Regions from separate parts of the Priestia sp. AB genome, predicted to be linked through region 2. Evidence: riboswitches for the same ligand, from Rfam matches in the RefSeq annotation. Region 2 holds a riboswitch; each other region holds the start of a gene.

Region 1 (6,992 bases), on a different contig from region 2:
CAGAGCTGTTACAAGAAATCGACATACCGGGCTTAGTTGGAGAAAGACAAATGGTTTTATATCTTTCTCAAAAACTAGCAGATTTAAAAAATCAAGAAGCTTCTTTAAAAATGGATCAGCGCATTTATCGGCTAGACAAAGTAAAAAAAGCTTCGGACGCTGACGGAGTGCTGGTAAAAGCAAGATTGGAACACCTTCCGCTCGTGACAGAATGGATTTGGGAGTTTATGGGCGTCATTGGAGACCCTGTATCAAAAGAACAAGCTGTCAAAACAGGAGAAGCTTTTATTAAAGCAGAACGGCTATTTTTATGGGAAGTGAACGGTGAGTATGTGTCGATTGCCAATGCTACGCGTCCAACGGCCCATAACATTACGATTAACTTTGTATACACGCCTCAAAAAGAACGTAAAAAAGGCTATGCCTCAAGCTGTGTGTCCACGCTTTCTCAGCTTATGCTAGACAAGGGATTTCAAACAACAAGTCTATACACAGATATGACAAATCCTACGTCTAACAAGATTTACATGGAAATTGGCTATGAACACGTAGCCGATTCCGCATTAGTTTTACTTCATGAAAAAAAGTAGCAGGCTGTCTGCTACTTTTTCTATTACTTAAGGTTTTTTAACTAAATTAACGTGATTTAACGTTTTGCTATCATCAAAAATGAATTCAAGATCATAGGCGCCGGCGTGATAGGTGTACTTCGTTTGAGTAGTACCATCACCTTTTACTTTGCCTGTAAAGTTCGGCTGACCTAATTCTTTCTTTAAGTTAGCTTGCGTGATGGAGCCTAGATTTGTTTGACGCTCTACATTTGTACCAAAATAGCGGATTTCGTTAATGACGTTATTTTGATCATAGCCAAATGCGTATCCAGGGTGACCCATTTCCGCATGATAGTAGTCAAAGTTGTTTGATGAACCTTCAGGCGGGGGACCGAACTGATCGCGAACGTCTTGACGCAGTGTTTTGCTAATTTTGAAGTCTGCCGTTAAGCGTGGCACTTCACCTTTTACTGCGGCGTTATAAATTTCGTTAATGTTTTTTACAGCTGTTTGACTTTGGCTGCTTGTTTCTTGAGATGTAGCTGCGTGGGCTGTTGTATCAAGCTGAGCGACGGGAGCAAATCCAAACGCAGCAATTCCTGTAATCGTCGCAGCAGCAGCTACTTTTGAAAAACGTTGTTTCATTTTCACAATCGTTTCCTCCTTTATTTATATCGATTTAGCAACTCGGACCTACCTAAAGAGCAGGTAGCTCCGAGTTGCTAGACCTAAGCATCTGCCGCCCCCTTTGCGGGGTAGGCAGCATCCGCATAGGTAAACCTTTGTGGGAATAGTCAAGGAGTCTTGTTTGAGTTGGTAACTGATATATATAATGTAACACGCCTTTCAGAATATAAACGTCAGTTAAAGTAAAAAGCAAAAAACGATTCATTTATCATAGGTGAAAAGATTGGTTTCTGTTCCTTTATTAGGTAAAAAAAACGTAATATAGAGAGGGTTCTAATGTTTTATAAAAAACTAGATAATAATTGTAAGTATGATACAGTAAATCAAGTATTTGTTAAATATATATATTGCTGCCGTGTATCTAGGACTTGGCGTAAAAACAAGTTTAGGGCAATCCGTTGTATTAAATAGAAGAAAAAGAATGTAAAGGAGAGAAAGTAGTGTCAAAACGATTTGTACTAACTGTGGCGGCCGGAGGATGTATAATAATTTCCGGCGCGCTGCTGCTCTTAAATTGGGAAAGAGTGTTTGGAGATTATCGTCCCGTTCAAACAGCAACAGCTGTATTCAAGTTAGAAGTGGGAAGCCAAGGTGTAGCAAGGACTGCAGATTCGGACGATGCTCTTCATTATATGGTGAAAAAAGGACATTTAGATGAATATATTCATATGATGAATGAAAAAGGCTATGTATTAAAAGAAAAAGATATTAATCATAACCGACTTGTTTTTAACGATGGACAAGAGGATGAGCAAATTTACTACAAGCGCTTTGCCAGGAAGTATACGATGATTGATGGAGAAGGGTAAAGGCTTTACATGGTATTTTAGTAGACTAAAACCTTATAACCCTATCTGTCTTTAAAGTTTTTTGGCGGAAAAGAAAAATAATATTGACAATTATGACAAAAAGCTTAATACTGACTTTATTACATAAAACAAATACAATTTGTTTCCTTATCAAGAGAGGTGGAGGGACTGGCCCTGTGAAACCCGGCAACCGCTGTCTATGACAGAATGGTGCCAAATCCTTAAGAGTGTATCGCTCTTAGAGATAAGGAAGAAGCTGAAACAAAGCTCTTCCTTATTTATTTAAGGAAGGGCTTTTTATGTACAAAAAATAACGAGGTGATAATTTGAACAAAGCAGACCGTATTAAACGAATGAAAACACCGGAAATTGATGCAAAGTATGAAGGACGAGTGCCTCCGGGTTAGGTAGTAACGGAGCGATTTCCAATTTTACATGAAGGGGACGTGCCGGAGTATAACTTAGAGGAGTGGACGCTTCGAGTGTTTGGATTAGTAAACAAAGAAGTGACGCTTTCGTATCAAGATATATTGGACATGCCGCAAATAACGGTGAAATGTGATATTCACTGCGTAACGAGATGGACAAGGCTTGATAATGAATTTACGGGCGTGCTGTTTACAGACTTTTTAAAAGCAGTTGGCGTGGAGTTAAAAAGTAAATACATCATGCTGCATGGAGATAATGACTATACGTCAAACATTGAGGTAAAAGATTTACTGAGAGACGATATTCTTCTCGCTCATTCCTTTAACGGAGAGCCGCTTACAGCTAAGCACGGATATCCGCTGCGATTGGTTGTTCCGCATTTGTACTTTTGGAAAAGTGTTAAATGGCTTCGAGGCTTTGAAGCTATTGATGAAAATCATCCTGGCTTTTGGGAGCAAAACGGCTTTCATCTTAGAGGAGATCCGTTTAAAGAAGAGCGTTTTTCCGGAGAAGATTTGGGCATTCCAGAAGATGAGTGGGTACATAAAGACTATGATTAATAAAAATGCCTATGTGTGTGCATAGGCATTTTGTCAGCGCTGGCGGTTTAATTCCCACACAACGTGGCGAAGTTCAGGTAAAATCAGCTTGGTCATGGCTAGACGAACCGCACCGCTTGATCCTGGTATAGAAAAAACGGCTTTTTCGTTAATCGTCCCGGCAATTGCCCGGCTCATAATTGCTGCGCTGCCAATATCTTCGGTGTAGCTCAGCATGCGAAACAGCTCGCCAAATCCAACGATTTCTTTATGAATCAGCGCTTGAACGGCTTCAATTGTGACGTCTCGTTTTGTAATGCCGGTGCCGCCGTTTGTGAGAACAAGGTCAATGTTCTCATCACTGCAGCCAGCAAGTATGGCTTGTTGAATCGACGTTTGGTCGTCTTTTACAATTTCATAGGAAACGATCTGCATGTCGTGTTCTTTCAGAAGCTGGATCATTAGCGCGCCGCTTTTATCGGTTTCTTTCGTACGTGTGTCTGATACCGTAATGACTTTGCAGCGAACGGGCTGAGTTGCTTTAGATTTATGTTCATGTACGCTCATTATGTACCTCCTTTACGCTTCGGTGCGCTTGTAATCACCGTTTTTACCGCCTGATTTTTCAAGTAAATACGTTTCGCCAATAATCATTCCTTTATCAATGGCTTTGCACATATCATAAACGGTTAGAGCGCAGGCAGAAGCAGCGGTCAAAGCTTCCATTTCAACGCCTGTTGAGCCTTCCGTTTTAACCGTTGCTTCTATTAATAAACGGTACTGATTATTGCTTGTATCCCAGTCAAATGAAAGGTTTACGCCTTTTAATAGAAGGGGGTGACACATCGGAATAATGTCAGACGTGCGTTTTGCTGCCATGATTCCCGCTACTTGTGCAACAGCAAGGACGTCGCCTTTTCCAATTTTATGTTCTACAATCGCTTCGTGAATTTCTTTGTTAACAAGTATGCTTGAACGAGCGGTTGCAACGCGGCGAGTGATAGATTTTTCGCTAATATCGACCATGTTGGCACGGCCTTGATCATTAAAATGTGTAAAAGAAGACATCGGTGTTTTCATCCTTTTTCAGTAAATTTTGTTGTATGATAGAAATAGTGAGATATTCTATGATTTTACACCATAGTGCAAAAAGTGAACAGACATAAAGGAAGTGAAGAATGTATGTTAGAAAGCAGAACACCTATTTCAATTCCTGAAGCAATTGAAAAAGTCATGACATATAAAAGAAAAGGCAGCATCGAACGCGTATCGATCACCGAAAGCTATGGACGCTATTTAGGAGAAGATATTATCGCCGACCAAAACGTTCCTCATTTTAATAAATCGCTTTATGATGGCTTTGCGGTTCGAGCGCAAGACTGCGTAGAAGTCTCAAGTGAACATTCTGTAGAGTTCGAAGTTGTAGGTGAAATCGGCGCTGGCTCTGTTTTTGAAGAAGAAGTAAAGCCGTTTCAAGCGGTGCGCATTATGACAGGAGCGCAAGTGCCTCATTCATGTGATGCGGTTGTGATGCTTGAAGTAACGAAGTCGTATGAAAAAGAAGGCAAAACGTATATGGCGTTAAGCAGGTCAGCTTCAAAGTGGGAGCACATTGCGTTAAAGGGAGAAGAAACAAAAAAAGGAGACGTGCTTGTTTCAAAAGGGACGCGAATCAATCCGGGCGTCACGGCTTTTTTAGCTACGTTTGGCTATGCGGATGTAGCCGTGGTGAAGCAGCCTGTGGTTGGCGTATTAACAACGGGAAGTGAACTGCTTGATGTGAACGAGCCGTTAGAACCAGGAAAAATCCGCAACAGCAATTCTTATATGGCAATTGCGCAAATCGTAAGAAGCGGGGGAATTCCGAAATATTTAGGGAAGCTTGAAGACGATTTTGACCGCTGCTATGAAGCGGTAGAAAAAGCGCTTGAAGAAGTGGATATTTTACTGACAACCGGCGGGGTATCCGTAGGCGACTATGATTATTTGCCGGCTATTTATGAAAAACTTGGTGCGAACGTGCTGTTTAACAAAATTGCGATGCGACCCGGAAGCGTCACAACAGTCGCAGAACGAAACGGACAGCTGCTGTTTGGATTATCGGGAAATCCTTCTGCTTGCTATGTCGGGTTTGAACTGTTTGTCCGTCCGATTGTTCGCAGCTTTTTACATTCACCGGCGCCTCATTTACATAAAACAAAAGCGGTATTAAACGGCCGCTTCAAAGAACCTAATGCATTTACGCGAATGGTGCGAGGAGAAATTTCAGATGAAGGTGGAAAGCTTGTCGTGACGCCTGTTGGCATGGATAAGTCAGGCGCTATTTCGTCATTAGCTGCAGCAAACGCGCTGGTTGTTCTTCCAGGAGGAGAGCATGGGTATGATAAAGGAACAGAAGTGAACGTGCTGCATCTTGATAACGAAGGTACGAGATCGCTTTGGGTATAAATAGCAGTCTGCTTATTACTTGTCCTTTTTTTCAATAAGAACTTGAAGCAGCTCTGTAATTCTATCTAATTTGCTTTCAATGCGAACAAGTAAGTAAAAAGATAGGGCAATTGGAAAGCCTAAATCTTTAATATAGCTAACTAAGTTTTCTATAATAGCATACCTCTTTCACTTAGAAGATATATTATAATATGTAATTTCTAAGTATTTGTTCGCAGGGCATATGTCCATTTTCAAGATAAAAGTCCTTAAAAAATAAGAAAAAGCAGCCTCGGCATTGGCAAGCGAGGCTGCTTTTTTGTAAGGGTTCATTTGTATGTATCTCACTATAAATGACTACTAGACTTTAACATGTTTTTAAATGTAAATACTACTTGCGTTATGACAGTTTCATCTAGCTTCCCTTTAACGTACTGGTTAGTTTTTATAGGTTTGGGCATCATATTCATAGCGGGGACATATTTAGTTTTTGTTAAAGAAAAGAAGCAGATCTTTAAATAAAGGTCTGCTTTCTATTTCTATCGAGAGCTTATATTGCGTTACCTACTCTACTCGGGTATAGGCCATACCTCAAATACACTAATCTATTAATTAATATATTCCATGTTTAAATTTCTTCTTTTTCTACTGTTCTCGCACTAATAATTCTATTCTTATGCGTTTCTCCCCAGTCTTTCATAAGTAAAATGATTGGTTCGAGAGATCTTCCAAATTCGGTTAGGGAGTACTCTACTTTTGGAGGAATTTCTTTATAGATCTCACGGTGGACAATCCCGTCCTTTTCTAATTCTCTTAATTGCAAGGTCAGCATCCGCTGTGTAATGGCAGGATACAGTTTTCGGAACTCATTAAAACGTTTCTTTCCATCGATAAGGTGATAAAGTATAATCCCTTTCCATTTTCCTCCTATTACGTCTAATGTGGTTTCGACCGGGCATCCGACTTTAGTGGGGGGGTAATCAAATCCTATTTTTTGGTTTCTCATTCATTTTCACTCCCTGTAGTATACAGTTTTATACTATGTTTAATTAATGTGCGTACTTTCTCTAATATATTACAAAATATACAATATAATCATACCAAAAATAACAAGGAGGTCTATATATGAAAACATTAGTACTCATTGCACATCCAAATATTGAATCTTCCCGAGTAAATAAAAAGTGGAAGGAATCAGTTTTGAATGAAACGGATCTAACAGTTCATGACCTTTATGAAACATATTGTGATCAACCCATTGATGTGAAAGTTGAACAGCAGCTGCTTCTTGCCCATGATCGTATTGTTTTTCAGTTTCCATTATACTGGTACAGCAGCCCGCCACTTTTAAAACAGTGGTTTGATGAAGTGTTTACCTTTGGGTGGGCTCATGGCCCTGGCGGAACGAAGCTGACAGGAAAGGAGTGGGTATTGGCTATTTCTATCGGTTCACCTGAACATTCTTATCAAGCGGGCGGGTATAATTTATTTTCAGTAAGCGAATTAACAAAGCCGTTCCAAGCATCTGCTAGTTTAGTTGGGATGAGCTA
Region 2 (6,992 bases):
GTTCTACGTATTTTTCTTCGTGTAAAAGAGTACCATCTAAGTCGCTTACAAATAATTTAATCATTTACTGAAAATTCCTTTCCTTAAAAAAATTTCTGTGATAAGAGCGTTACAAATTTATTACATTCCTTATTCTATCAGTGTTTCCCAAGGAACTCATAAAAAAAGCTCAAACCGGCGGTCAATTCAAAGAGATTAAGACATAACTACATCAATTTTTTCCGCTGGAGTCTTCGCCTTGCCCTTCAAACAGCTAGAAACAGCTACATGAAATCCAGTTCACGATCACAATGAAAAAAATTCGAACGCAGTTGATTCTCAATTAAGAATCTGGATTTACCGTTCGGATCTTTCTTCAGCTAAAATCCATTTGTCGCAGCTTTTTTTCAGGTTTGTTCACTGTAAAAAACAGCCGCGGTCTAAAAGACCGCGGCCATATTTTACAATACGTTAAAATATTTCGCTTCAGGATGTGCAAAAACAAGGGCTGTAACAGAAGCTTCTGGTTCCATCATGAAACCGTCTGTTAACTGAATGCCGATGTCTTCAGGTTTAAGTAATTTAAACAGTTTTGCTTGGTCTTCAAGGTCTGGACATGCAGGATATCCGAATGAAAAACGCTGACCTTGGTATTTGGCTGAAAAACGCTCCGCCATTGTAAAGTCAGGCGAATCAGGGAATCCCCAGCGGTCACGAATTTGCTGATGAACACGTTCTGCTAATCCTTCAGCTAGTTCAAGCGCAAGAGCTTGGAACACGTGACTCTTTAAAAACTCGCCGTTTTCTTTGAATTTCGCCGCGCGTTCGCGAATGCCTGTTCCTGCTGTTACAGAGAAGAAACATACATAGTCCATCTCTTTTTCTTTAGGCTTTGCAAAATCAGATAAGCACAGGAACTGTCCTTTTGTTTGCCGAGGGAAGGTAAAGCGTTCAATTTCTGTTTTTTCATCAGCAGGATCATAAATAATTAAATCATTTCCGTCTGCTTGAGCAGGGAAGAACTGATAAATAACCGCTGGCTTAATTAAGTTTTCTTTTAGTGCCAGTTCGAGCAGGTCATCAACGGTTTCTTTTAATTGAACAGCGCGCTCGTCTTTTTCAGCAAGCAGTTTATTCACTTTTCCTTTTAGTCCTAAGTGATGGCCTAAAAGCATCTGCCAGTTAATATACGGAAGAACCTGTGCCAAATCGTAGTGTTTGACAACGTGCCGCTTTAAATCAGCCGGTACAAAAACAGGAGCGTCCGTTGAAATGGCGGATCTTTCTAAAACAGCGGTAGCTGCTTGAGCGGTTTGAGGCTGGCGTTCTCGAACCGTTACTTTCTTTTCTTGCCGCGTTTTTAAATCTGCTAAAAGCTGAATAACTTCTTCTTTGTTCTGCAGCTTATTTGCTAACGCTAATCCGTCCATCGCATCTTTGGCGTAGAGGACCGCACCTTCATATTCCGGGGCAATTTTAAAGTCAGTAAATTTACGGGAAAGGGCAGCGCCTCCTACCATAATTGGAACATCAATGCTTGATTGTGTTAAATCCTGGGCAGTCAAAACCATTTGCTGAGCTGACTTTACTAGAAGACCTGACAGGCCAATGATGTCTGGCCTTTCTTCTTTTACTGCTTCAATCAGCTGCTGGGGCGTTACTTTAATTCCTAAATCAATTACTTTAAAACCATTGTTGCTTAAAATGATGTCTACTAAGTTTTTACCGATATCGTGCACGTCGCCTTTAACCGTTGCAAGAATAACTTTGCCTTTTCCAGAATCATTTTCAGTTGCTTCCATGTGAGGTTCTAAAAAGGCAACGGATGCTTTCATAACTTCCGCACTTTGAAGCACTTCTGCTACAATCAGCTGGTTGTCATTAAACAAACGTCCAACTTCCGCCATCCCCTTCATAAGCGGTCCGTTAATAATATCTAACGGATCATCATATTGAGCTAAAGCCTGTTCTAAATCAGGAAGCAATCCTTCTTTTGTACCTTCGACAATATACATTGCCAATCGTTCTTCGAGTGTTAACGTAGAAATTTCTACTTTTGCTTCTTTCTTTTTATCACGATAAAAGTCGGTAAACGTGCTTAACGTTTCATCAGTTGTGTTAAATAATAACGCATTAGCAAGCTCAATTTCAGCTTCTGGAATAGAAGCATAGCGCTCTAACTTTTCGGTATTAACAATGGCATAATCGAGTCCAGCCTGCGTACAGTGATAAAGGTAAACCGCATTTAGTACTTCACGTCCGACTGGAGGAAGACCGAATGACACGTTACTTACGCCAAGAATGGTCAGGCAATCAGGCAGGGCTTCTTTAATCATTTTAATTCCCTTAACTGTTTCTTCAGCAGAACCAATATATTGTTCATCACCAGTCCCTACAGGAAACACAAGAGGGTCAAAAATAATATCTTTTGAATTAAAGCCATGTTTTTCAACAAGCAGATCATGTGAGCGTTTAGCAATCTCTACTTTTCGTTCTGCAGTAACGGCCATGCCTGTTTCATCGATTGTACCGACAACCAGAGCTGCACCGAATTTTTTTACTAGCGGTAAGATTGCATCAAAACGCTCTTCACCATCTTCTAAGTTAATGGAGTTAATAATGACCTTACCTTGTGAGTACGTTAAAGCTTTTTCAATAACTTTCTCGTCGGTTGAATCGATTACAAGAGGAACCTTCACTTTTTTTACAACTTCTTGAATAAATTCCTCCATGTCTTCCATTTCTTCACGGTCCGGATCCGCTAAGCAAATATCAATAACGTGAGCACCATTTTTAACTTGAGCACGCGCAATTTCAGATGCTTCTTCAATTTTCCCTTCCGCAATCAGACGCTTGAACTTGCGAGAACCGATTACATTCGTACGTTCTCCCACAAAAAGAGGGCGCATAGAATCGTCATATACAAGTGGTTCAATACCGGTTACAGCATGGTTATGCTCGGAGCGATCAAGCGAACGGGGCGCAACCTCTTTTACCGCTTCAGCCAGTGCTTTAATATGAGCAGGCGTTGTACCGCAGCATCCGCCTACAAAGTTCAGCCAGCCTTTATCAGCAAACCCTTTAATTTTTTGAGCAAGCAGCTCAGGGGATTCATGATAATTGCCTTCTTCATCCGGAAGTCCAGCGTTTGGATAACAGCTAACTGCTGAAGTGGCTAGGTCTGAAAGAGAGCGAATATGATCCGTCATAAATTCAGGGCCTGTCGCGCAGTTAAGTCCGACTGAAAGAGGCTTCATGTGTTCCAGTGATAAGTAAAAAGATTCGATATCTTGCCCAGCGAGAGTTGTTCCCATCGGCTCAATTGTTCCTGAAATCATAATAGGAACTTCGATTTTTAGTTTTTCAAACGCCGCTGTAATGCCTAGAAATGCGGCTTTTACGTTCAGCATGTCTTGACAGGTTTCGACTAAAAGCAAGTCAACGCCGCCGTCTAACAAACCTCGAGCTTGCTCTTCGTACGATTCTACTAACTCAGGGAATGTAATACCTCCGGTAACAGAGAGAGTTTTAGTGGTAGGACCGATAGCTCCAGCTACGAACCTAGGCCATTCGGGAGTTGAATATTTATCGCGGGCTGCACAAGCAAGCTTCACAGCTTCGATATTCAATTCATACGCCAAGTGACCTAAATCGTATTCATCAAGTACGGTAGATGTTGAGCCAAACGTATTGGTTTCAATGATGTCAGCACCTGCTGCAAAGTACTCTTCATGAATGCGCTGAATCACATGAGGCGCTGTTCGAGTCAAATATTCGTTGCAGCCTTCATATTCTTCGCCGCCAAAATCTTCAGCGGTTAAATCAGCATCTTGAATCATCGTTCCCATTGCTCCATCGATGACGAGTATTCGCTTCTTTAGTTGTTGTTCGATAAGTGAGCTCATTTATATCTTCCTTTCTGATGTAACAAGTTGCTTGTCATGAATATAGCGTGTTAGAATTTCGGTCATTTCATAGCGCATAAACGGCGTAATTAAGTAAATACCGTCAAATAACTCATATGCTGTATCAATTAAGTTTTTTGCAATCGCAAGACCTTCGACTTCACCGCGGATTCGGTCATTTCCCGTTGCATCCATGCGTTCTAGAATATCTTCTGATAATTTAATTCCAGGTACTTCATGGTGAATAAATCGAGCATTTCTTGCGCTTGTTAACGGCATGATACCGATATATACCGGTGTTGTTAAATGTTTGGTTGCTTCATATACCTCTTCAATTTGCTTAGTTGAATAGAGAGGCTGAGTAATGAAATAGTGAGCCCCGCAGTCGATTTTCTTTTCCAAACGCTGAACGGCTCGGTCTAAGTGACGCACGTTTGGGTTAAAGGCAGCTGCAATGGAAAAATTGGTTTTTTGACCAAGTGGTTTGCCGGAATAAGATAGTCCTTCATTAAACTGAGCGATTAAACTAATCAAGTCAAATGAAGATAAATCGTAGACCGAAGTGGCGCCAGGGAAATCGCCAACTTTTGACGGATCACCGGTAATTGCAAGTACTTGATTCATTCCTAGCGTATGAAGTCCCATTAAATGAGATTGAAGTCCAATTAAATTTCGGTCGCGACAGGTAATATGAATAAGCGGTCGTGCTTTTGTTTCTTGCTGCATCAGTGTTGCCATTGCCAAGTTGCTGATGCGAGGTGAGGCAAGAGAATTATCAGCTAATGTAATAGCATCTACGCCGACTTTATCAAGTGCTTTTGCGCCTTCTAAAAATTTCGTGGGACCAAGCTGTTTAGGCGGATCTAGCTCGACGATAACCGAGCGGCGCTTCTTCACAATTTCATGCATATGAGGTTTATCCTGCTTCTCACGCTCTTGAACCCTAACGGCAGGTCTCATTTTAACGACTTTGCTTGTAATCGGAGGCAGGTCTTTTAAGGCAGATGACATTGCGCGTACGTGAGCTGGTGTTGTACCGCAGCATCCTCCAATTAAGCGAACCCCTTGTTCGCGGAATAAACGCGCGCTTTCTACAAAGTAGTCTTCATTTGTTTCATATTCCAGCTTTCCTTCCACATACGCCGGAAGGCTGGCATTAGGATAAGCAGATAAGAAAGCACGATCAGGAAGCGGTACTTCTTCAAGAGACTGAATCATATGATAAGGACCTAAACGGCAGTTTAGCCCGACAACATCTGCTCCCAGCGCCTCTAATTCTTTTAATGCATCTGCTAAAGGACGGCCATCTTGCAGTACGCCAATATCATGCAGGGAAACGTGGGTAATAATAGGCTTATCCGTTTCTTTTCTTGCCAGTGTAAGAACGGTTTTTAATTCTTCGAAGTCATAGTATGTTTCAAACAAAAGGCCATCCACGCCTTCATTTAAAAGCCAAAACATTTGTTCACGAATGCTTCGTTTAACCTCTTCTAAACTAATAGCGTTTTTTTGGAAAGAACGAATTCCGCCGAGTGTACCAACCACGTAAGCCTGATCTTTTGCAGCTTGTTTCGCTAATTTTACACCAGCAACATTGATGTCTTTGACTGAATCTTCTAATCCATAACGGGCAAGTTTTTGATAATTAGCAGCGTACGTATTTGTTTGAATAACGTTTGCACCAGCTTCTACATAGGCTCTGTGAATACGAGAAACCTCTTCTGATTTGGTGATGTTTAGTTCTTCAAAACAGCTGTCGATACCGTGTGAGTAAAGGAGGGTACCAGTGGCACCATCCCCAATTAAAATTTTAGACTTTAAATCTTCAAGTAACCCCATGTCAAAACCTCCTTAAATTGTTCCGCTTCTATTTTACGAGTGATTCGTTTTATGCAATATGCCGATAAAATAGAAAAAGTCTTCTTAAGAAGAAGACTTTTTTCGCCTTCTTATCTTCCAAGCAATAAATTGCTTGCTGGATTTAGCACCATGTCTCTAACGACTGGTTGCTGAGGTTTCAAAGGGCCAGTCCCTCCACCTCTCATGATAAGAATCAATTGTATATAATTGAAACATATTTTTTTAAATAGAAAGAATACTTATTTAATAATTTATCTGATTTTTAGAAATTATACAACAGTAAATTGTGAATTTCCAGCAAATATTGAGGAAAATTTAAAAGCTAAAGGGAAAATATCCGTATATTTTGTTTGGAAATGACTGTTATGTTAGGGGTTAAGGAGTTTTTTGTGAGAAATACAAAAAGAAAATGAAAAAAATAAACGAAAAGGCACAAGCGCTGGGGGATGCGTAGATTTCCACGTAAAAAGGCTCGTCTTTTTTTTATCGTTTCTACATATAGTGAACTATGAAGGGTAGAAGGGTGATGGGCATGAAAAGGTGGAAACTCACGCTGCAGGTTGCTGCTACGTATGTAGGCACCGTTGTAGGAGCCGGTTTTGCAACAGGCAAGGAAATCGTTCAATTTTTTACACAGTACGGGGAACTTGGAATGGTCGGAATTTTGGTCAGCGGCTTGTTTTTTATTTGGCTAGGTTCAAAAATGATGCTGCTTTCGCACGCAATTGGGGCTTCTTCTTATCAGCAGCTTAATACATATTTATTTGGTGATGTGCTTGGAAAAGCGGTAAACGGTGTAATGATTGTCATTTTATTTGGAGTAACTTCAGTCATGCTAGCGAGTACGGGGGCAATAGGAAAAGAACAGTTCGGGCTGTGGCCTCCTGTTGGGATGATTTTTACAATTGTTTTAACTTATATATTTATCGCAAAAGGAATTAACGGTATTTTAATGGTTAATTCTCTTGTTGTGCCGATGATGCTTTCATTTGCTTTTATCATCTTTATGCCGAATATCAGCTATTTCTCACTGATTCAAACGAAGCCGGATTTAACGCTCGTCACGCAGTGGAAGTGGGCGGTTAGTCCCTTTTTATATATTTCCCTGAATCTAGCTTTGGCTCAGGCCGTTTTGGTTCCATTAGGAAGCTCGGTGAAAGATAGGAGCGTGATTAAAAAAGGGGCCGTAATAGGAGGATGTGTACTTACGTTTATGCTTGTTTCTACTCATCTTGCCCTTTCCAATTT
Region 3 (6,992 bases), on a different contig from region 2:
CCAATTTCTACAAGACGCGCATAAAATGGTGCTGCTCCAACAATTAAAGCAGGTAACGCTGCATTAGCACCTAAAATACTTCCTACCAATGCTTTGGTAAATGGAATCAGTAAAACAATTAAAATAATGAATGGAATGGAACGAAAGATATTTACAACTGCTGACACAATGGCATATAAAGGTTTGTTTTGCCAAAGCTGTCCTTTGGACGTTAAAAATAAAAGCAAGCCCAATAAAATACCTAGAACAAACGTGGCTATAACTGAAATAGCCGTCATATATAGTGTTTCATTTGTCGCTTGAATAAAATCATCTAAAATAACATTTGGAAATAGTTTCTCAAGCATTTGTCATTACCTCCACTTCTACCTGCTGCTCATGAATGTATGCAATGACTTTTTCAACTTCTGTTAATTCTCCGTCTAAATGAACGAACAACGTTCCGTATGAACCTGTTTGTGTATGAGAAATCTTTCCTTGCAAAATATTAATCGTTACATCAAACTGTTTTAAAATCGTTGTAATGAGCGGTTGCTCTGCTTTTCCGCCAACAAACGTCAGCTGAATAATTTGCCCGCTTGGATATAACTCCTGTACTTGTTCAATTGTTTCAAACGTTTCTTCTGGTTCAGAAATCTGTTGAACGAATCGTTTTGTAATCGGCTGCTTAGGTTTTCGGAACACTTCTAGCACTTGCCCTTCTTCTACCACTGCTCCATTTTCCATAACAGCTACCCGATGACAAATTTTACGAATAACGTGCATTTCATGAGTAATCAATACAATGGTTAACCCTAGCTTCTCATTAATATCTACTAACAGATCTAAAATGGAATCTGTCGTTTGAGGATCAAGCGCTGATGTTGCTTCATCACACAGCAATACTTTTGGGTTATTGGCTAGCGCTCGAGCAATACCAACACGCTGCTTTTGTCCACCGCTAAGCTGTGATGGATAAGCATTTTCACGCCCTTCAAGCCCGACTAGCTTGATAAGCTCGTCTACTTTTTTCATTCTTTTTTCTTTTGAGATCCCTGCTATTTCTAACGGAAAGGCAATATTTTCTCGCACCGTACGCGACCACAAGATATTAAAGTGCTGAAACACCATACTAATTTCTTGTCTAGCTTTTCTGAGTTTTCCGCCTTTAATTTTTCCAATATCATTACCTGCTACTTCGACCGTTCCTGTCGTTGGTGTTTCTAACCCGTTTAGCAAGCGAATTAAAGAACTTTTCCCCGCTCCGCTATAACCAATAATTCCGTAAATTTCACCTTGATTAACGGTTAGATTCACATTATCAACAGCTGTTACTTGACCGCTTTTAGCCTGATAAATTTTTGTAACGTCTGTTAATGTAATCATATTTCTTCACCTTCTTTAGTAAAAACTTAATTATGTTAGATTGCCCTATAGGATGAAAAAGCCGTAAAACAATTTTCCCCATCAAAAAAGCCTCTCTGCGCATGACAGAAAGGCTCTATATTTAATCCTTTCTCTCATCTTTCAAAGCGCATAGCTTTGCAGGAATTGGCACCATTTCAGTTAGTCTGACGGTTGCCGGGTTTCACAGGGCTCAGTCCCTCCACCTCTCTTGATAAGAGTTCGCAACAATTATTTTGTTTTTGGGAAATATTCATTCATTTATGAACATTCATGAGTGTGATTTTAGCATGTGTCAGATAGGCTGTCAACAGATTTTGTTCTTGGGATAATATCCCAATATTTCAACAGCCCCAACGGTTTGCTCTCTTTCAATTTCTTCATTTTAAACAAACGTTTGATTATCGAAGCTCTTCAAGTACGTGCTCGATGGAATGAAACGCATAGAGTTTTTTTACCATTTCGCCATTTTTCACTTCAATCAAACAAGGTACACTTTCAATTGAAAATACTTCTGCTTTTGAAGGCATATAATTTAAATTGCTCATTCCGATGGTCACACCGGGCAGCATCGCTTCTGCTACGGTTAACATTTTTTTTGCCAGCTGACATGTCCCGCAAAAAGGTGTATGGAAAAAGATAAACGCTCTTTGTCCTTCTTTTAACTGATCGTCAAGCTGTTTTTCGCTCCATTCTTGCATGTTGCTCATTCCTTTTATGTTAAAAATTCTGCATTAACATCGATATTGGCACTCAGTAATACTGTTGCTATGTGATGTCTAGGGGCGGCAGCAACCTCTCGGTACATTTTATCAATATATAGATGCTCTGCTTCCGGAAGCTCTCGTTTAAATTGTTTTCTTAGCTTATTCCCTGAATCATCAGAGTCAACGAGTATGTATACCTCTTTGTTAAACGTAAAGTCAATAATTTCATCCAGCTTTGATAAACTAATCGTACCGTTTGTACAAATAATTTCAATTGGTTCTCGAATGATATCTTGGATACGTTTTTTATCTGATTTTCCTTCAACAATAATTACTTTTTCAATTTCAATTAGCCCCATTTTCATCACCCATAATCGTCAGTTGTATAGTAACATCATTTCTTTATGCTATACAATATTCGTTAATGTATCACAGTTCACCTGTTTTTTAAAAGAAATTTGCAAGAAAGAACTGTTTTAAAAGGCAGCTTAAGCCATATTGTTTCCATAAAACAAGAAAAACAGCGGCAGTTGCCACTGTTTAGCACCATCCTGCTTCTTCGTCGCAGTCTGTATATTTTTGCGTTTCACCTTGCTTTTGTACATCCGTATATTGGTAGAACTTATTATTTTCTTGCGAATATCCTTCTTCAAAGCGGTATTCATTGCCGCTTGTTCCGTAACTAACTTCACCAATTGGCTGCTTATCAACATATAATTTCATGCCGCCGTCATGAAATTTAGCTGTAACGCGATCTGTAACGTCCATTTTTTGTTTTTCAAACATAAAAAGACACTCCTTTAGCTTGTTTACTAATAGAGTGTCCAGTCAAAAACTTTTCATAAAGACAATTTATGGAGGAATATTATCCTTCGTTTGTCATTTCTTCGTATTGCTCTGCTGTCATTAGCTTGTCTACTTGAGAAGCATCAGACGGTTTGATTGTAATCATCCATGCTTCTTCGTATGGAGATTCATTAACAAGTTCAGGGCTATCGCTTAAGTTATCGTTTACTGCTACAACTTCACCGCTAATTGGTGCGTAAAGCTCAGAAACTGTTTTTACTGATTCAACGCTGCCAAACGGCTCGTCAGCTTCTACTGTTGCTCCTACTTCTGGCAGTTCAACGAATACGATGTCGCCAAGCTCAGCTTGAGCGAAATGTGTAATACCTACACGGACAACGTCTCCTTCTGTTTTTACCCATTCATGCTCTTCAGAATAACGCAAATCTTTTGGTGTACTCATCTTAATCCCTCCAAAATATGTATCTTAATTTGTTTATATAAAAAGCGCCTTCAACGTGGAGAACACTTTCTACAACCTAAAATAACTTCCTATTAACAGTGTAACGTAAAAGGTAAAAATTTTCTATTTGAAAACTTACTTCCACACGTCCTCAAACTGCTCTTCTTTGAAGCCAAGCGTTACTTTTTGTCCATCTGTTAGCAGCGGACGCTTAATTAACATGCCATCTGACGCAAGAATAGACAGCAGTTCGTCTTTACTCGCACTGCTTACTTTATCTTTAAGCCCTAATTCGCGATACTTTTTACCGCTTGTATTAAAGAATTTTTTTAATTCTAAGCCGCTGTTCTGATAATAAGACTGCAGTTGCTCTTTTGTTGGCGGGTTTTCTACAATATGAATTTCTTCATATGCTACTCCGTTATCATCCAGCCACTTTTTTGCTTTTCGGCACGTACCACACTTTGGATATGAATAAAAAAATAATGACATTTCGTCAACCACCCTTTATTTTAAGCTTTTTTCGTATTTTAACACATCCTTTATCATTTACCTAGATAGAGGCTTCTTAAACAAAAAGAAGCTCGCGAAGCGAGCTCCTTTTTCCCTTAAACTGTGAACTTCTCTACTTCTAGAAGTGTTTTTGCAATCTCGCGCTTTACGCTAATCACATTGATTGGTGTATAGCGCGTTAACTTGCGAAGAGACGAAAGCATGACTCTAAGCGTATCACCTTGTTCAACGCCAATTAACGTTTCTTTTGCATCTGCTTCAATTCGATTAAATGCTTCTTGGCAAAATACTTGCGTATATTTTACTTTCAAGCTGTTTTGATCTGCACCTGTTTTGGAAATCGCTTTTTCAGTACGTAAAACAGTGGATTCCATTGCATATACGTTACTAATCATATCGGAAATATTAACGAGAATTTCTTGTTCTTTCTCTAATTCTTTGCCATACTTTTGTGCAGCTAGACCTAAAAGCAAGAGCGCAATTTTCTTTCCATTTTGCACAAGCATTTTTTCTTGATCTAACGGCTCATTGCCTACTTCCTGCGGCATAAGCATCATCAATTCTTCTTGAAGCGTTTGTGCTTTTTGAAGCAGCGGAAGCTCTCCTTTTAGCGCTTTGCGTAAATACGTGCCTGGTACTAAGAGACGATTAATTTCATTTGTCCCTTCAAAAATACGGTTAATGCGGGAATCGCGATACAAGCGCTCGATTTCATACTCACTCATAAAACCATAGCCTCCGTGAAGCTGCACCCCTTCATCTACGATGTAGTCAAGAGATTCCGTGGCAAACACTTTGTTTAATGAGCATTCAATAGCATATTCAGCAATGGAAGCGGCAATTTGTTTTCCGTCTTTTTGCTGTTCTTCTGAAAGCTGGCCCATATGGTCTTCAAAAAGTCCTACCGTACGATAGACGGAGCTTTCAGTTGCGTACAATTTAGAAGCCATTGTTGCTAACTTTTCTTGGGTTAATGAAAATTTAGCAATGGGCGTTTTAAACTGCTGACGCTGGTTAACATATTGAGACGTAATTTCTAACGCACGTTTACCTGCTCCAACTGCTCCAACCCCAAGCTTATAGCGCCCAATATTTAAAATGTTAAACGCAATCACATGACCTTTTCCAATTTCACCCAACACGTTTTCTTTTGGAACAAGCGCATCTTCAAGAATCAACGTTCTTGTTGATGAACTCTTGATTCCCATCTTCTTCTCTTCCGGTCCAACCGAAACGCCTGGGAATTCTCGTTCAACGATAAAAGCAGAAAATTTATCGCCGTCGATTTTCGCATACACCACGAACACATCAGCAAATCCGGCATTCGTAATCCACTGTTTTTCTCCATTTAACACATAGTGTGTACCTTCTGCATTAAGGCGAGCTGTTGTTCGAGCACCCAGGGCATCGGAACCAGAACCAGGTTCTGTTAACGCATATGCTGCTATTTTTTCCCCAACTGCTAAAGCAGGTAAATATGCTTGCTTTTGCTCTTCTGTTCCAAATAAGACGATTGGCAATGACCCAATTCCTACGTGAGCACCATGAGTGATGGAAAATCCGCCTGCTCGAGACATTTTTTCAGCAATTAAAGCCGAGGTAATCTTATCTAAACCGAGTCCACCGTATTCTTCCGGTACATCTGCACCAAGTAAACCTAATTCACCAGCTTGTTTTAATAACTTTACAGAACGGTCAAACTCATGCTTTTCTAAATATTCCACTTGTGGAAGGACTTCATTTTCTACAAATTCATCTGTCGTCTTGGCAATCATCTTTTGTTCAGATGTATAATCCTCCGGCGTGTAGACGCGGCTTGCATCGCCTTCTTCAATTAAAAAGCTTCCACCTTTAATCATTTGTTTTGTTTTATTTGACATGTTCATATCCCCCTTTGAAATGATTATGCTAACAATTCAAATACACCAGCAGCTCCCATTCCTCCGCCAATACACATCGTGACAATTCCAAACTGCTCATTTCGACGCTGCATTTCGTGCATTAAGCTAAGAGTCAGCTTAGCTCCGGTACAGCCTAATGGATGACCTAAGGCAATAGCGCCTCCGTTTACATTTACTTTATCTTCATTAATATTTAATTCACGAATAACGCCAAGTGCTTGAGAAGCAAATGCTTCATTTAATTCAAACAATCCGATATCAGAAAGCTCCAGCCCTGCTAGTTTAAGAGCTTTAGGAATGGCAGCTATCGGGCCAATCCCCATTACTTCAGGCGGAACTCCTCCAACTGCAAATGAGCGAAACTTAAGCAAAGGCTTTAACCCTTCTGCTTCAGCTTGCTCTTTATCCATTAGAAAAACGGATGCAGCTCCGTCACTTGTCTGCGAAGAGTTTCCAGCTGTTACGGATCCTTTAACCGAAAAAGCTGGACGAAGTTTTCCTAATACATCCGCAGTTGTGCCAGGACGAACTCCTTCATCTTGAGAGAACATCAGTTTTTGTTCACGGAGCTTATTGTTTTCATCCACTTTTCGAAGCGTCACTTCCACCGGAACAATTTCGTCGTTAAACTTCCCTTCTTGAAGTGCTTTTGCTGCTTTTTGATGGCTGCGTACAGCAAACGCATCCTGGTCTTCACGTGAAATGCCGTATTTCATCGCTACTTGTTCTGCTGTATGTCCCATGCCCATATAATATTCCGGCGCATTTTCAACCAGCTGAACATTTGGACGCGCTACGTTTCCAAACATCGGAACAAAGCTCATTGATTCTGCTCCTCCAGCTAACACGGCTTTGGCTTGCCCTAGCATAATTCGTTCTGCACCGTAGGCAATACTTTGCAAACCTGATGAACAATAACGATTAATCGTTATTGCTGGCACCGTATAAGGCAAACCCGCAAGAGCGCCAATATTTCGAGCCATATTCAAACCTTGTTCTGCTTCAGGCATCGCACAACCAATAATTAAATCATCAATTGGTCCTTCGTATCCGCCTGCTCGGCGAAGAGTTTCTTTAACCGCAATGGCTCCCAAATCATCAGGCCTAACACTTGCCAGTGAACCTTTTTTTGCTTTTCCAACCGGTGTCCTAGCACCTGCTACAATAACTGCTTCTCTCATTTTTTCTCCCCCTTAATTACGCAGTGGTTTTCCTTTAACTAACATGTGCTGCATACGT

The links. A riboswitch is a leader RNA that binds a small molecule or an ion and turns the genes downstream of it on or off. The one in region 2 is predicted to bind S-adenosylmethionine.
Region 1: linked by a shared signal. The riboswitch ahead of POF52_RS05515 (sulfite oxidase-like oxidoreductase) and the one ahead of POF52_RS08570 (bifunctional homocysteine S-methyltransferase/methylenetetrahydrofolate reductase) in region 2 are both predicted to bind S-adenosylmethionine.
Region 3: linked by a shared signal. The riboswitch ahead of POF52_RS19780 (methionine ABC transporter ATP-binding protein) and the one ahead of POF52_RS08570 (bifunctional homocysteine S-methyltransferase/methylenetetrahydrofolate reductase) in region 2 are both predicted to bind S-adenosylmethionine.

What each region holds. Positions count from the first base shown of each region.
Region 1 covers NZ_JAQMYN010000001.1:1,062,251-1,069,242, forward strand. Annotated here, with positions in the region: gene POF52_RS05500 (GNAT family N-acetyltransferase) at 1-590, shown strand, start outside; gene POF52_RS05505 (YjgB family protein) at 618-1,196, opposite strand; gene POF52_RS05510 (hypothetical protein) at 1,679-2,047, shown strand; SAM riboswitch class I at 2,192-2,298, shown strand; partial or broken gene POF52_RS05515 (sulfite oxidase-like oxidoreductase) at 2,374-3,036, shown strand; gene POF52_RS05520 (MogA/MoaB family molybdenum cofactor biosynthesis protein) at 3,070-3,582, opposite strand; gene moaC (cyclic pyranopterin monophosphate synthase MoaC) at 3,595-4,083, opposite strand; gene POF52_RS05530 (molybdopterin molybdotransferase MoeA) at 4,198-5,463, shown strand; gene POF52_RS05535 (YvrJ family protein) at 5,479-5,619, opposite strand; gene POF52_RS05540 (winged helix-turn-helix transcriptional regulator) at 6,071-6,448, opposite strand; gene POF52_RS05545 (NAD(P)H-dependent oxidoreductase) at 6,568-6,992, shown strand, end outside.
Region 2 covers NZ_JAQMYN010000002.1:457,246-464,237, reverse strand. Annotated here, with positions in the region: gene POF52_RS08580 (HAD family hydrolase) at 1-64, opposite strand, end outside; gene metH (methionine synthase) at 441-3,884, opposite strand; gene POF52_RS08570 (bifunctional homocysteine S-methyltransferase/methylenetetrahydrofolate reductase) at 3,885-5,723, opposite strand; SAM riboswitch class I at 5,831-5,937, opposite strand; gene POF52_RS08565 (YkvI family membrane protein) at 6,277-6,992, shown strand, end outside.
Region 3 covers NZ_JAQMYN010000006.1:299,798-306,789, reverse strand. Annotated here, with positions in the region: gene POF52_RS19785 (methionine ABC transporter permease) at 1-347, opposite strand, end outside; gene POF52_RS19780 (methionine ABC transporter ATP-binding protein) at 340-1,365, opposite strand; SAM riboswitch class I at 1,497-1,604, opposite strand; gene POF52_RS19775 (thioredoxin family protein) at 1,785-2,084, opposite strand; gene POF52_RS19770 (toprim domain-containing protein) at 2,099-2,449, opposite strand; gene POF52_RS19765 (YusG family protein) at 2,631-2,876, opposite strand; gene gcvH (glycine cleavage system protein GcvH) at 2,956-3,339, opposite strand; gene POF52_RS19755 (arsenate reductase family protein) at 3,475-3,831, opposite strand; gene POF52_RS19750 (acyl-CoA dehydrogenase family protein) at 3,948-5,732, opposite strand; gene POF52_RS19745 (acetyl-CoA C-acetyltransferase) at 5,756-6,934, opposite strand; gene POF52_RS19740 (3-hydroxyacyl-CoA dehydrogenase/enoyl-CoA hydratase family protein) at 6,947-6,992, opposite strand, start outside.